One region of the Vibrio sp. SCSIO 43137 genome, then DNA from elsewhere that is predicted to be linked to it. Evidence: predicted binding sites of a transcription regulator. Region 1 holds the regulator's gene; each other region holds the start of a gene.
What was found. Region 1 encodes CRP, which controls carbon source genes, mostly activating them, when cyclic AMP is high. Its sites were predicted from a motif close to TGTGANNNNNNTCACA; they were not measured.
Positions count from the first base shown of each region.

Region 2: a site for CRP is predicted at 1,169-1,184, ahead of mlc (sugar metabolism global transcriptional regulator Mlc). Genes of this name have one in related genera too.
Region 3: a site for CRP is predicted at 1,233-1,248, ahead of deoD (purine-nucleoside phosphorylase). Genes of this name have one in related genera too.
Region 4: a site for CRP is predicted at 1,672-1,687, ahead of dinG (ATP-dependent DNA helicase DinG). Genes of this name have one in related genera too.

Region 1 is NZ_CP116383.1:3,064,941-3,068,148, reverse strand. It holds gene PK654_RS14410 (DUF1501 domain-containing protein) at 1-972, shown strand, start outside; gene crp (cAMP-activated global transcriptional regulator CRP) at 1,018-1,650, opposite strand; gene PK654_RS14400 (phosphoribulokinase) at 1,890-2,759, opposite strand; gene PK654_RS14395 (YheU family protein) at 2,827-3,039, opposite strand; gene PK654_RS14390 (hydrolase) at 3,036-3,208, opposite strand, start outside.
Region 2 is NZ_CP116383.1:1,059,555-1,062,762, forward strand. It holds gene pyk (pyruvate kinase) at 1-894, opposite strand, end outside; gene mlc (sugar metabolism global transcriptional regulator Mlc) at 1,261-2,475, shown strand; gene PK654_RS05085 (chemotaxis protein CheV) at 2,634-3,208, shown strand, end outside.
Region 3 is NZ_CP116384.1:39,726-42,933, reverse strand. It holds gene PK654_RS16040 (EAL domain-containing protein) at 1-994, shown strand, start outside; gene deoD (purine-nucleoside phosphorylase) at 1,363-2,073, shown strand; gene PK654_RS16030 (lactate dehydrogenase) at 2,130-3,208, shown strand, end outside.
Region 4 is NZ_CP116383.1:1,109,442-1,112,649, reverse strand. It holds gene PK654_RS05310 (DUF2057 domain-containing protein) at 1-78, opposite strand, end outside; gene PK654_RS05305 (porin) at 180-1,214, opposite strand; gene dinG (ATP-dependent DNA helicase DinG) at 1,858-3,208, shown strand, end outside.

The DNA of each region.
Region 1 (3,208 bases):
AATAGCGGTGTGTTGCAGCAACCTCTGACCAAGCATGAGATAGAGTCAGGAGCGAAACCCAAGCCGCCTCAGCTTTTCTCTCATAATTCTCAGCGTTCAGAGTGGCACCGTGGCGCGGTAAACCACAGGATAAAGCTGGGTTGGGCCGGCCGGATGATGGATGTGATATCAGAGCAACAGGGCTTCTCTGCTCTTTATAGTCTGTCCGGTAATGCCTTGATACTCAGGGCGATGAACAGTGAGCAAAATATCCTCAGGGGAGATAAGGTGGCTAAAGTGGCCGGTATTCAAAACCGGGCCATACTGCGTAGCTACAAAAAGCTGCTGGCAAAAGATCCAAGTTCACCGTTTCATGCCGAGATCAACAAAGCGATGCAGGCTTCCCTGAGCAGTAGCAGTCTGCTGTCTGAAACCTTAAACAGAGAGAGCAGCTTTAAAGGCTTTTCCGGTTCATCACTGGATAAGCAGTTGGCGGTGGTGTTTAAACTGATCAGCCAGCAACAGCAACTGGGTCAGGAGAGGCAGGTGTTTTACGTTACTCTGTCCGGTTTTGATACCCATGATGACCAGCTAGAAAGACATCCGTTGCTGCTTAAAGAGTTAAGTGACAGTCTGGCTACCTTTAACCGTGCGCTGGAGTCGATAGGCTATCAGGATAAGGTGGTTACCTTTACCCAGTCAGAGTTCGGACGCAGAATCGCTCCTAATGATACAGGAACGGATCACGGCTGGGGTGGCCACCAGTTGATTATGGGGGGCGGACTGCGGGCAGAAAAGGCGATTGGAGTCTGGCCAAGTTTAAAAATTTCTGGTGAGGATGATATCTCTAAGGGAAGGATGATTCCGTCTATCGGTTCTGATCAGGTTGCTGCCGCACTGGCTGAGTGGATGGGCGTAAAATCGGCCAAAGCGATGAGAGTGGTATTGCCGAATATTGATAACTTTCAACGGCTCGAGTTAGGGCTAAAATAAAAAACGCAGCTTTCGCTGCGTTTTAAAAGGGATAAGCCAGAGGTTTTATCGTGTTCCGTAAACCACAATGGTTTTACCGTGAGCAGAGATAAGGTTCTGCTCTTCCAGCATCTTAAGGATACGGCCTACGGTTTCACGTGAACAACCTACGATTTGACCAATTTCCTGACGGGTAATCTTAATCTGCATACCGTCCGGGTGTGTCATTGCATCAGGTTGTTTGGCTAGGTTAAGTAGCGTCTGAGCGATGCGACCAGTTACATCTAGGAATGCCAGGTCACCTACTTTCTGGCTGGTAACCTGTAGACGGTTAGCCATCTGTGCAGAAAGGCGCATCAGGATATCAGGGTTAACCTGAATCAGCTGACGGAATTTCTTAAATGAAATTTCGGCTACTTCACATGGGGATTTAGCACGTACCCAAGCAGTACGGTCTTGTTCTTCTGCAAATAGACTGAGTTCACCGATGAAGTCACCTTGATTCAGGTAGGAAAGAATCATCTCTTTTCCTTCTTCATCCTTGATAAGCACAGCTACAGAGCCTTTCACAATGTAATACAAAGTTTCCGCTTTCTCACCAGCGTGAATCAGCGTGCTCTTTGAAGGGTATTTATGGATATGACAGTGTGAAAGAAACCATTCTAATGTTGGATCGGTTTGAGGTTTACCTAGAACCATAATTATCTCACTATTTTATGCAGGGTCTATTCAGCAGCGTCCTTTGCTGCCTCGCCAAATTGGTGAAGTTAGCATAGGTTTTCTTATGCAAAGCTGCAAGCTACTTCTATATCGGTTAAGAATAGTATCCTTTTTTGCAGACGATTTCTTGATTTTGATCGCCCTCAAATTGCGATTTGTTAAGCAAAACCGTGCACATGATCACGGTATTAGAAGGAAAATGCATTATCGGCTGTTTTTTAGCCGATTTTGCCCGTTTCGATTAACTGTTGCAGTACCGGCCGGATTATCAGTTCCATGGCAAAGCTCATTTTACCGCCCGGTACCACCAGCGTATTATGCCGTGACATAAATGAGCCATCGATCATTGCCAGAAGGTAAGGAAAGTCGACATTTTTCATTCCCCGCAGCCTGATCACCACAAAGCTTTCATCTAAACTAGGAATACCTTTGGCATTGAGCGGGTTAGAAGTATCTACAGTCGGAACCCGCTGAAAATTAATATGAGTGCGCGAAAACTGAGGGGTAATATAGTTCAGGTAATCATCCATTGAACGCACGATAGAGTCAGTTACGGCTTCGCGGGAGTGGCCTCTGTCGCGGGTATCGCGGACAAATTTTTGTATCCACTCAAGGTTTACAATAGGAACCATGCCGATAAGCAGGTCGACATGCTGAGAGACATTCACATCACCGTCTTTTACCCCGCCGTGCAGCCCTTCATAAAACAGTACATCGCTCTCTTCCGGCAACTCTTGCCAAGGGGTGAAGGTTCCCGGCATCTGATTATAGGGAACTGCTTCATCAAATGAGTGCAGATAGCGCCGGACTTGTCCTGTTCCCTCGTCGCCAAACTTACGGAAGAATTTTTCCAGTGCAGGAAAATCATTCGCCTCAGGGCCAAAGTAACTAATGTGCTTTCCCTGTTCCTTGGCTTTACGGATCTCGATATCCATTTCCGGGCGGGTAAAACGGTGGAAGCTATCTCCCTCAACCCAGGCAGGCTTAATGTCCATCATGCTGAACATTTTTCTGAATGCTTCTGAGGTGGTGGTTGTGCCTGCACCGGAAGAACCGGTTACCGCGATGATTGGATGTTTTGCTGACATGACATTCCTTGTCGGTTTACTAACTCACTGACGTTAGTGTATGAAAATAGGGCTAATTAATAAACAATCAAAGTTCACGCTTTAACTTAATGTCTACAGTTTCGTGCAGTTCTGAAAAGAGAATAACCGCTTCTCCTGACTGCAGAAGTGTTTTTACTTGTTCAATTTTGTCTTCCAGCATGGCCTCTTCAGCACCATAGTCGGTGCCTTCACGCAGCACATACTCTTTAATTAAGTTTGTCAGGGTTTCCGGGTCAATTTGTTGCCATGGAACAATCATACATCCTCACTGATTGATGAGATAAAGTGTTGGTAGTAATCCGGCAGATGTTCCTCTAACCAGAATCTGGGACGGGACAGGGTACCGGAAATAAAACCGACATGACCGCCCTGTTTTAACAGCCTGTAGTGAATATTGTCGTTTAAACGGAACTGCGGGATAACGGCCG
Region 2 (3,208 bases), 1.4 Mb from region 1:
ACGGGTAGGCATAGGGTTAGTGATCATGGACTCCATCATCTGCGTAGCGGTAATGGCGATTCTGTTGAGGTGACGGGTGCGTCCGATCAGTTTTTTCTGTACTGCAATCAGCTCCGGGTCACCTATTTCTACCCCAAGATCGCCGCGGGCAACCATAATGGCATCTGAGGCGAGAATCATGTCATCCATATTCTCTTCATTGGCAACAGTTTCTGCCCTTTCTACCTTGGCGACAAGCTTAGCCTCCAGACCGGCATCCCTCGCCAGCCTGCGGGCATATTTCATATCTTCTCCATTACGGGGAAAGGAGACAGCCAGATAGTCTACTTTGATTTTTGCTGCGGTAATGATGTCCTGCTTATCTTTATCGGTCAGGGCATCGGCTGACAGGCCTCCGCCTTTTTTATTTATACCTTTGTTGTTTGACAGCACCCCACCAATGGTGACTTCGGTATGTACTTTATTTCCTTTTACAGAGACTACCTGCAACTGTACGCGACCGTCATCCAGTAGCAATACGTCTCCGTTGCTGACATCCTGTGGCAGCTCTTTGTAATCTAGTCCGACGGCGTCTTTATCTCCCATACCAGCGGGAAGATCGCTGTCCAGAGTAAATTTATCTCCCACTTCCAGTGTCACCTTGTCCTGAGCAAAGGTGGAGACCCGGATTTTCGGCCCCTGCAGATCACCTAAGATGGCAACATGCCTACCCAGTTTGGCTGAAATCGCCCGTACCTGCTGTGCCCTATGGATATGGTCTTCTGCGCTACCGTGTGAGAAGTTCATCCTTACTACATTTACGCCCGCCTGAATGATGTCTTCCAGAATCCCCTCTTTATCTGTAGCCGGTCCTAAAGTGGTTACTATTTTTGTTCTTCTTAACCTTTTGCTCATATTCCCCTTCCCGTGGCGCATTAAATTACTATTTGAGTATATACCTAATATATCCAAGTGACTTCAAAATGCATCTTGAGGTTACTTGGGTATACCCGTAAGATGCAGGACTCGGCTCAATACTATTAATGGCGCTGGTTATTTACGATTCAGGTTTTGCTCGCACCGTTGTGATGCATAGATTTTTTTTATTAGAAAAAAACTGTTTCAGATCAATAAAAAATGCAGCAAAATCCATCATTTTTGAGCCTTTGAACCTGAACACATAATTGTACGTGATGGATGTCACGGCGATTTATCAAATGACTTCACAATTACTTCGCAAAGTAAAAAAATTATCTTAATACAGTTTCTTTGGAGTGTTAGATGTATATGGCTCAGCCTGGCCATATTGACCATATTAAGCAGGTCAATGCTGGTCGTGTGTATAAATTAATTGATTTAAACGGGCCTATCTCTCGTATTGATCTGTCAAAGCTCAGCGAGTTAGCTCCTGCAAGTATCACGAAAATTACTCGTGAGCTGATCGATGCGCACCTGATCCATGAAACAACGGTTCAGGAAGCGACCAGTCGCGGACGTCCGGCTGTGGGGCTACAGACAGATAATGAAGGCTGGCAGTTCCTCTCGGCTCGTCTCGGCCGTGGTTATCTGGTGATTTCACTTCATGAACATGGCGGATCTGTACTGGTTGATACCAAAATAGATATCCATGAAATAGAGCAGGATGATGTTCTGGCTCGTCTTCTGCACGAAATTGATGAGTTTTTCGAGACCTATTCTGATCAGTTAGACAGGGTTACCAGTATTGCAGTGACTCTGCCCGGGTTAGTTAACTCAGAGCAGGGTATTGTGATGCAGATGCCTCACTACAACGTAAAAAATCTGCCTCTCGGCCCTGAGATCCATAAAGCGACCGGATTACCTGTTTTTATTGCCAACGATACCCGTGCATGGGCGCTGGCAGAGAAGTTGTTTGGTAATGCCCGCGATGTAGAGAGCTCAGTGCTTATCTCTATACACCATGGCGTAGGCGCAGGTATTGTGCTGGACGGACGGGTGTTACAGGGACGACATGGAAATATCGGTGAACTGGGGCATATCCAGATAGATCCTCAGGGTAAACCTTGCCACTGCGGTAACCGCGGATGCCTTGAAACCGTCGCAAGTTCACAGGCTATCCGCGAAGAAGTCGCAAAGCGCATTGAAGCAGGCGAAGCTTCATCAATCGATGCAGACCAGATCTCCATTGAAAATATCTGTTCAGCAGCAGCAGAGGGCGATCCTCTGGCTGTAGAAGTTATAGAAAATTTAGGCCACTATCTCGGCACGGCTATTGCCATTGTGATTAACCTGTTTAACCCGGAAAAAGTATTAATCGGCGGTGTTATTAACCGTGCCAAATCTGTGCTGTATCCTGCTATTGAGCGCTGTGTGAAGCAGCAGTGTATTCCTGTTTATCATCAGAGGCTGGAAATTGTAGAGAGCCGTTTTTATAAGCAGGCGACCATGCCGGGTGCTGCGCTGATTAAGCAGGCCATGTATGACGGGCAACTATTAATGAAGGTTGTCGAAGGCTAGATAGTGTCTCATTTCTTGATGATGATATATCTTAAATGGTGATATTAAGCGATAATGAAGCTATATGGGCAGTAGTATAGTTCAGCTGTTTATCATTTGCTTATTCTATCTATTTGTTTTTAAATTAAGTTTTACAGTCAATCTCAGCGAGAAACCGTATGTCCGGAGTATTAAGTACCGTCGACCAAAGAACCAATCTGGTAGGTGAAAACCGACTGGAGTTGTTGATGTTTAAACTAAATAGTCGGCAACTGTTTGCGATAAACGTATTTAAAGTCAAAGAGGTACTCAAGGTTCCGCAACTGACCAAGATGCCGGGCGCACATCACAATGTTATCGGTGTTGCTTCTCTGCGTGGTGAGTCAGTTCCTGTGATTGATCTCAGAGCCGCCATCGGTTTTCGCCCTATGCATCAGGACGAAGAGACTAACCTGATTATTACGGAATATAACCGTAGCGTTCAGGGCTTTTTGGTTGGACAGGTGAAAAACATAGTCAACACGGCATGGACGGAAATCGAGCCGCCACCGGCAACCGCTGGTAAAGCCAATTACCTGACTGCCATCACTCAGGTTGAAGACGAAGGCCAGAAACAGATAGTAGAAATTATCGACGTTGAAAAGGTGCTGGCGCAGATCATCGATTACGATATCTCTATTTCCGAAGGTGTTTTAGATGAAAATCTTGCTCAGGAGATGATTGGCCGCAGTGTGCTTATTGTGGATGACTCCTC
Region 3 (3,208 bases), on a different replicon from region 1:
TCAACGCGTACAAAAGAAGATTATGCGCCTTCTTCCCAAAGTAATAGAGTGTCAAAAAAAGAAAGTACTGATTGATTACGCTATCTCTTCTATGTCGGTCTCGAACAGTTCACCGCTATGCAACATGGAAAAAGTTCAGCGCAGGCTCTCTTTCTCTATGATCAAAGCTCTGCAGCGGGTTGATAGCATGTTTTATCATGACGAATCTCTGTACAAAGAGAACATGATGCAAAAACACATTATTGAGGAGTTACAGAAAAGTCTGGCATTCAGGCCAAGTGATTTTTACGTAATGCTACAGCCTATCTATAAGGCGACTGACGGGCTTAATCCTGTCAGCTTTGAAGCTCTGTTACGCTGGAAAAATAGGAGCAAAGTCGGCCCCAACGTGTTTATCCCGATCATCTCAAAAAAACCGTATCTGCATTATGAGCTGACCAAACTCGTTATTTCTAAGGTATCAGCACTAATAGCCGATCAGATTGCCAGTGGTAAACCTCTGGTACCGATCAGCATCAATATCGGCGCTGATGACCTTGCGGTAGAAAGCTTTGTTGAAGACGTATATCAACTGACTAATAACCGTAAAGCCATCAGAAGCAACCTGATTTTTGAGATCATTGAAAATGAAAAGCTAACGGCTTCTGAATGCGTTCAATCCAATATGAAAAATCTGTCGGCGCAAGGCATTAAATTCGCCATCGATGATTTTGGCAGTGGTTATGCAAACTTTGAAATCCTGAGGCTACCGTATGTCTCCTTTGTAAAGATAGACAAGAAGTACACCAATGAGATTAATGAGGACAAAACCTCCAGCGATTTTATCAATAATATAATCCAGCTTTGCAGCAGCTTTAAGCTCAAAGTCGTAGTGGAAGGGGTAGAAAATAACAACCAGTTTGACGCCCTGCGTAAGTACCAGAATGTTCACCTTCAGGGTTACTATCTATCACGGCCGCGTTTAGCAAAAGAGGCGTTCAACTTACTTGAATGATGGTTAAACCAATCATTCAATCCGGTTTCTGATCTCGAAAAGGCAAAATATTTTTGCCTTTTGTTGTTTTCAGGCAACAGATTTCGTGATCTATCTTCTATTTTTATTGTCATTATTTTTGAAAATTACTGGCAAATTTTAACGCAATCTATTGCGTCAACTGGGCAAAACGATTGCTTTCTCCGTTTAAACATATTTGGTTATCAATATTGAGACTAAGGGTGATCCAAAGTTAATTTGTGATCATGATCTCATAGAGCGGCGAAAATACGGTCTAATATTCGTTTCAAGCGTGTCAGAGCTATCAACACGATCCGTTACTGACAGGTAATGTTTAACAAATTTGATCCAAAACTGGAGATATCAAGATGGCAACCCCACATATTAATGCTCAACCAGGTGACTTTGCAGAAACAGTTCTGATGCCAGGTGACCCACTACGTGCAAAATATATCGCAGAAACATTCTTAGACGATGTTAAGCAAGTGTGTGACGTACGAAATATGTTCGGTTATACCGGTACTTATAAAGGCAAAAAAGTGTCTGTTATGGGACACGGTATGGGTATCCCTTCTTGCTGCATTTACGTTCACGAGCTTATCGCTGAGTACGGTGTTAAAAACGTAATCCGCGTAGGTAGTTGTGGCGCTGTACGTGACGATGTGAAACTGATGGACGTTGTTATCGGTATGGGTGCATCAACTGACTCTAAAGTGAACCGTATCCGTTTTAACGATCACGACTTCGCAGCTATCGCTGATTACGGTCTACTTGAAGAAGCGGTTAAGCAAGCGCGTATTCAGGAAGTACCTGTAAAAGTTGGTAACGTATTCTCTGCGGATCTTTTCTACACTCCTGAAGCTGACATTTTCGAGAAAATGGAAAAACTAGGCATTCTTGGTGTAGATATGGAAGCAGCTGGTATCTACGGTGTTGCTGCGGATCTTGGTGCAAAAGCACTGACTATCCTGACGGTTTCTGACCACATTATCCGTGGTGAAAAACTAAGCTCTGAAGATCGTCAGAAGTCATTCAATGACATGATGCGCGTATCTCTGGAAACAGCAATCAATCTGTAATTCTTTGTCTGCCGGTTAACTGCCGGCAGCTAATCTAAATTCCCGAGGGGGCGATCGTGTCAAATGGCAAATTGCCGAAGGACGCAAATGGTTTACAACTCAACTTTTGTAAAACATTGGCGTGTGACAACTTTGGATTGAGTGATGCAGAACGGTATGTTCTTCAACACGTAAACCCTAAGCGTCCAGCGATGGTTTGCCGAGAATGTGGTGCTTTCCCCCCCTTACTTAACAATCAGGAAGTAGTTAACGAACTGCACCGGCTACGCCGCGTACATAGTGACGGACTTCCCGCCTGCCGTAATAACGATTGCGACAATTTTGGTCTGTCGGTACACACCCATAAACATCTTTATCACGCCTTTGGCTATAGTGGCGATCGTCAGAGATACCGCTGTAAAAAGTGCCAGTCTACCTTTGTAGATAAATGGTCCGGTGCCAATAAGAAACTGGCATTTCAGGAAAACCTGTTAGGACTGCTCTTTATGAGTTTTTCTGTGCGAGAAGTGTGCAGAAAACTAGAGATCAATCCCAAAACGTTTTATGACCATGTCGATCATATTGCCAGCCGTTGTCGTCGTAAGCTGGCCATGTTTGATGCCCGCTGGGTCAACCATGAAGAACATTACCATTTAGCATCAAACTACATGCCTTTGCAGTCGCAAAGCAAAAACGGTGTCCTCTGGTTTGCCACCGGAGAAGCTGAATCGGGCTATATTTTGTCTCAGCATATTAACTACTCTCTGGATGAAGAGCCTGAAGGCGCCATCGATCATGACCCTTATCAGACACCGGCCCGCTTTGTTTCTAAGTACTACCTTTCTGAAGCAAATATAGATATTTCGGTGCAATCTTCGGATCTTCGTGAAAGAATTGACCAGAAGTATCAGGTTATTCTGGCACGGGGCAACGTGGAAGATCCTATGGGCAATATGACTAAGTTTAGTTACCCGTCCAAAGGCGCACTGATAAGAGCACCTTATACTTCCTATGCGCACTTTATGCATGTTCTGGAGATGTGCGATCCGGACAAACAGGTTTCCGTCTATCTGCCACAGGATCCCGTTCTGCGTTCTGCAGCACTGACCATTAGTCTGCCAAGAATCAGACGTCAAAATATTGACCTTATGTATGT
Region 4 (3,208 bases), 1.4 Mb from region 1:
ACCGCTACGCAGCTGTAGGACATTTGCCAATGATGTTAAAGGCAAAAACAGTGCAATAAGTACCAATACTTTCTTCATAAAAACTTCCTTTAGAGAGGGTAAATAGAATTAAAAAAACCAGCATAGTTAGACTATGCTGGTTTTCGCTAATTTCAAAGATTTATCTAAGATAAAATCAATTAGAACTTAACTTTAAGGTTAAGAGTCATGCGATCTTCTTCAGCCTTAGCAGAACCTTCTTTAGCTTCAGTCATCAGGTACTCACCTGTCATAGAAACTTTAGGAGCTAGAGTATAAGTAGCACCGAAGAAAGTAGCTGTTTCTTTTAGTTCAGACTTAGATTTAACGCCTGTAGTAGCATATTTCTTATCAGCATCAAATGCCTGATGAGAAACGTATAGCTGTAGATCTTCCATTGCATCGAACTTAGCGAATACACCGTAAGCGTCACCGTCAGCGATTTGTGAAGCAAGTACAGTACTTGTTGCTTCATAGTTAGCAAACATACCACCAAACTCTACAGGACCAAAGCTTGCAGAAGCAGATAGGCCAGCAACTTTAGTATCTACAGCTTTGTCACCAGCATTTTGGCCTAGCTCACGCTCACCAGCAGAGTATGCAGCAGCTACAGTGAACATATCATGAGAGTATTCTGCAGATAGTGATGTTGTGCCTTTTGTTTTATCAGAATCAGTACCAGAACCGTTTGTCTCATCATCAGTAGTGAAGAAATAAGCTGCAGAAACAGCTACTGGACCGAAATCATTAGAGTAACGGATGCCTTGACCTTTGCTTTCTTCAGCATTGTCGCCAGAAAGAGCAACGTTTTCTGCTTCTGAACCGATATCAACGTTTTCTAGAACGCCGAAAGGATTGCCAGTTTCACCAATCTTAACTGTACCGAAGTCGCCTTGTAGACCAACCCATACATCATCGCCATTAGCGTCGTTGCCGCTTGAGAAATCGTATTCAAAACCAGCAAGAGCTTTAACGTCTGCATTGATTTCATGAGCAATATCAAACTGAAGAGTACCTTTAGAAACTAGCTCAGATGATTTAGTTTTAGCTGCGCCTGCTTTTATTTCTTTGTTCCAGTAAGTAGCTTTTACTTCACCAGATACTGAGATTGAAGAACCTTCGTTCTCGTAGATAGTTGCTGCGTTAACAGAACCAGCTGCAACTAGTACTGATAGAGCGATTAGAGTCTTTTTCATAATAATCCACTGCCTTTTCTTAAGAAAATTTCGGGAAATCCTTTTGGTTCCCTTTTTTTTGTTTTATTGGTGATGACCCTTAGCTAAAGCGCAAAGCATCATCGCCACTAAATTTCGGGGATTAGATTGCAAAAGATCGTCGCTCATGTCAATCACCTAAAAAAATAAAAATAAAAATAGATAAACCCTTAAATATCAATTAGTTATACAATTACAGCACTATTAATAGGTTACTCAAATAACCAATTTAGAGTAATTAATCATCACTTAACCACCACTCATTTCAGAATTAAACACCAACAAATAAAGAAATTAAAACACTTAACAGAATATGCCACCACAATCAAATGCTCACAAAGAACATTAAACCAATCAATCAACCAATTGGTTGCTCTATGTTGTAGTTCATTTTTTTTTTGTGACTCTCCTCAAGAAATGTTTAAAAAGGGCGCTGAACTGTGAGCTATATCGCTGTCAACTATAGGGAAATAGCCAGAAAAAACAGCTTTATAGGGTTTTATAAGTTTTCATAAACTGTTCATAAAAGCGTTATATTTGCATTAGCTTTTTCTGATAAGTGCTGAATTAGAGTGTTAATAGCAAGATGTGCTACCATTCGCGCCTGATCAAAAACGGCCCTGTTATGCTTAATCCAAATATTCAGAAATCGATCAAAAAGAGTTACCAAAATCTTCACCATCAACTGGATAACTTTATTCCCCGCAGAGCACAAAACTACCTTGTAGCGGAAATGGCTAAGACTCTTTGTGGTGAGTACCATAAACAGAACCGGATTATGGTGGCCGAAGCCGGTACAGGTATTGGTAAATCCCTAGCCTATCTAATGGCAGTAATACCCTCCGCTGTGCTGAACAACAGAAAGGTAGTAATTTCCACTGCTACTGTAGCCTTGCAGGAACAGCTACTGAATAAAGATCTTCCTTTATATAGACGCATTACCGATCTCGACTTCTCTTTTATTCTGGCTAAAGGAAGACAACGTTACTGCTGTAGTGAAAAGCTGGCCTCTGCCTGCGGTGCAGATGGCGGGCAACTGGCTATGTTTGAAAGTAAGCCAAAGCAGAAAGATATAGAGCTACTTGAAACCATGTACCGCTCCCTTGCTCAGGGGAAATGGGACGGCGACAGAGACTCATGGCCCAAGGCAATAAAAGATGAACTCTGGAGCGCTATCGTCAGCGATAAGCACAGCTGTAATAACAGTTTGCCAAACCACAGAGGCTGCCCTTTTCAGAAAGCCCGTTCAGAACTGGATAAAAATGATGTCATTATTGCCAACCACAGCTTGGTGATGGCTGATATTGATCTGGGTGGTGGCGTTATTCTCTCAGAACCTGACAATACTATGTACGTGTTTGATGAAGCACACCACTTACCTAAGGTTGCCAGAGATCATGCTTCCGCTGCAGCCAGCCTGAAAGGCGCAGCTAGTTGGCTGGAAAAGTTAAATCAGTCCAGCGCTAAATTTTGCAGTCTGGCAGATGAAAAACGGGTTAACCGGTTCAGAAATGAACTTCAGGATGCTATCCAGCAACTTATTCCGTCTCTGACTCAATTAAGTAAACAGTTTGATAGCAGCCGTTTTGAAGAGAACAGTTATCGCTTTGAAAACGGCGAACTTCCCGAATGGCTGGAAAATCAATCCAAAGAATTAAAGCAGATATCCGGTAAGGGCTTTCAGGCGTTATCAAAAATTGCAGATCTGATAGCAGAACAGGTTAAAGACGGAGAGCTTTCAGCCAAGCTGGCAGAGCCTGCTCTGGCGGAAATGGGTTTCTATAACCAGAGGCTGGAAAACTTAGCTAAAGTGTGGCAGCTAATGGCCACTACAAAAGAGAAAGGAGCCCCGCTGGTTAAGTGGCTGGATATTAACCCTGACCGTGATGGCGACTTTATCGTTAACGTTTCTCCTCTGGAAGTTGGCTGGCAGTTAGATCAGCAGTTATGGAGCCGCTGCGTCGGAGCCGTACTGA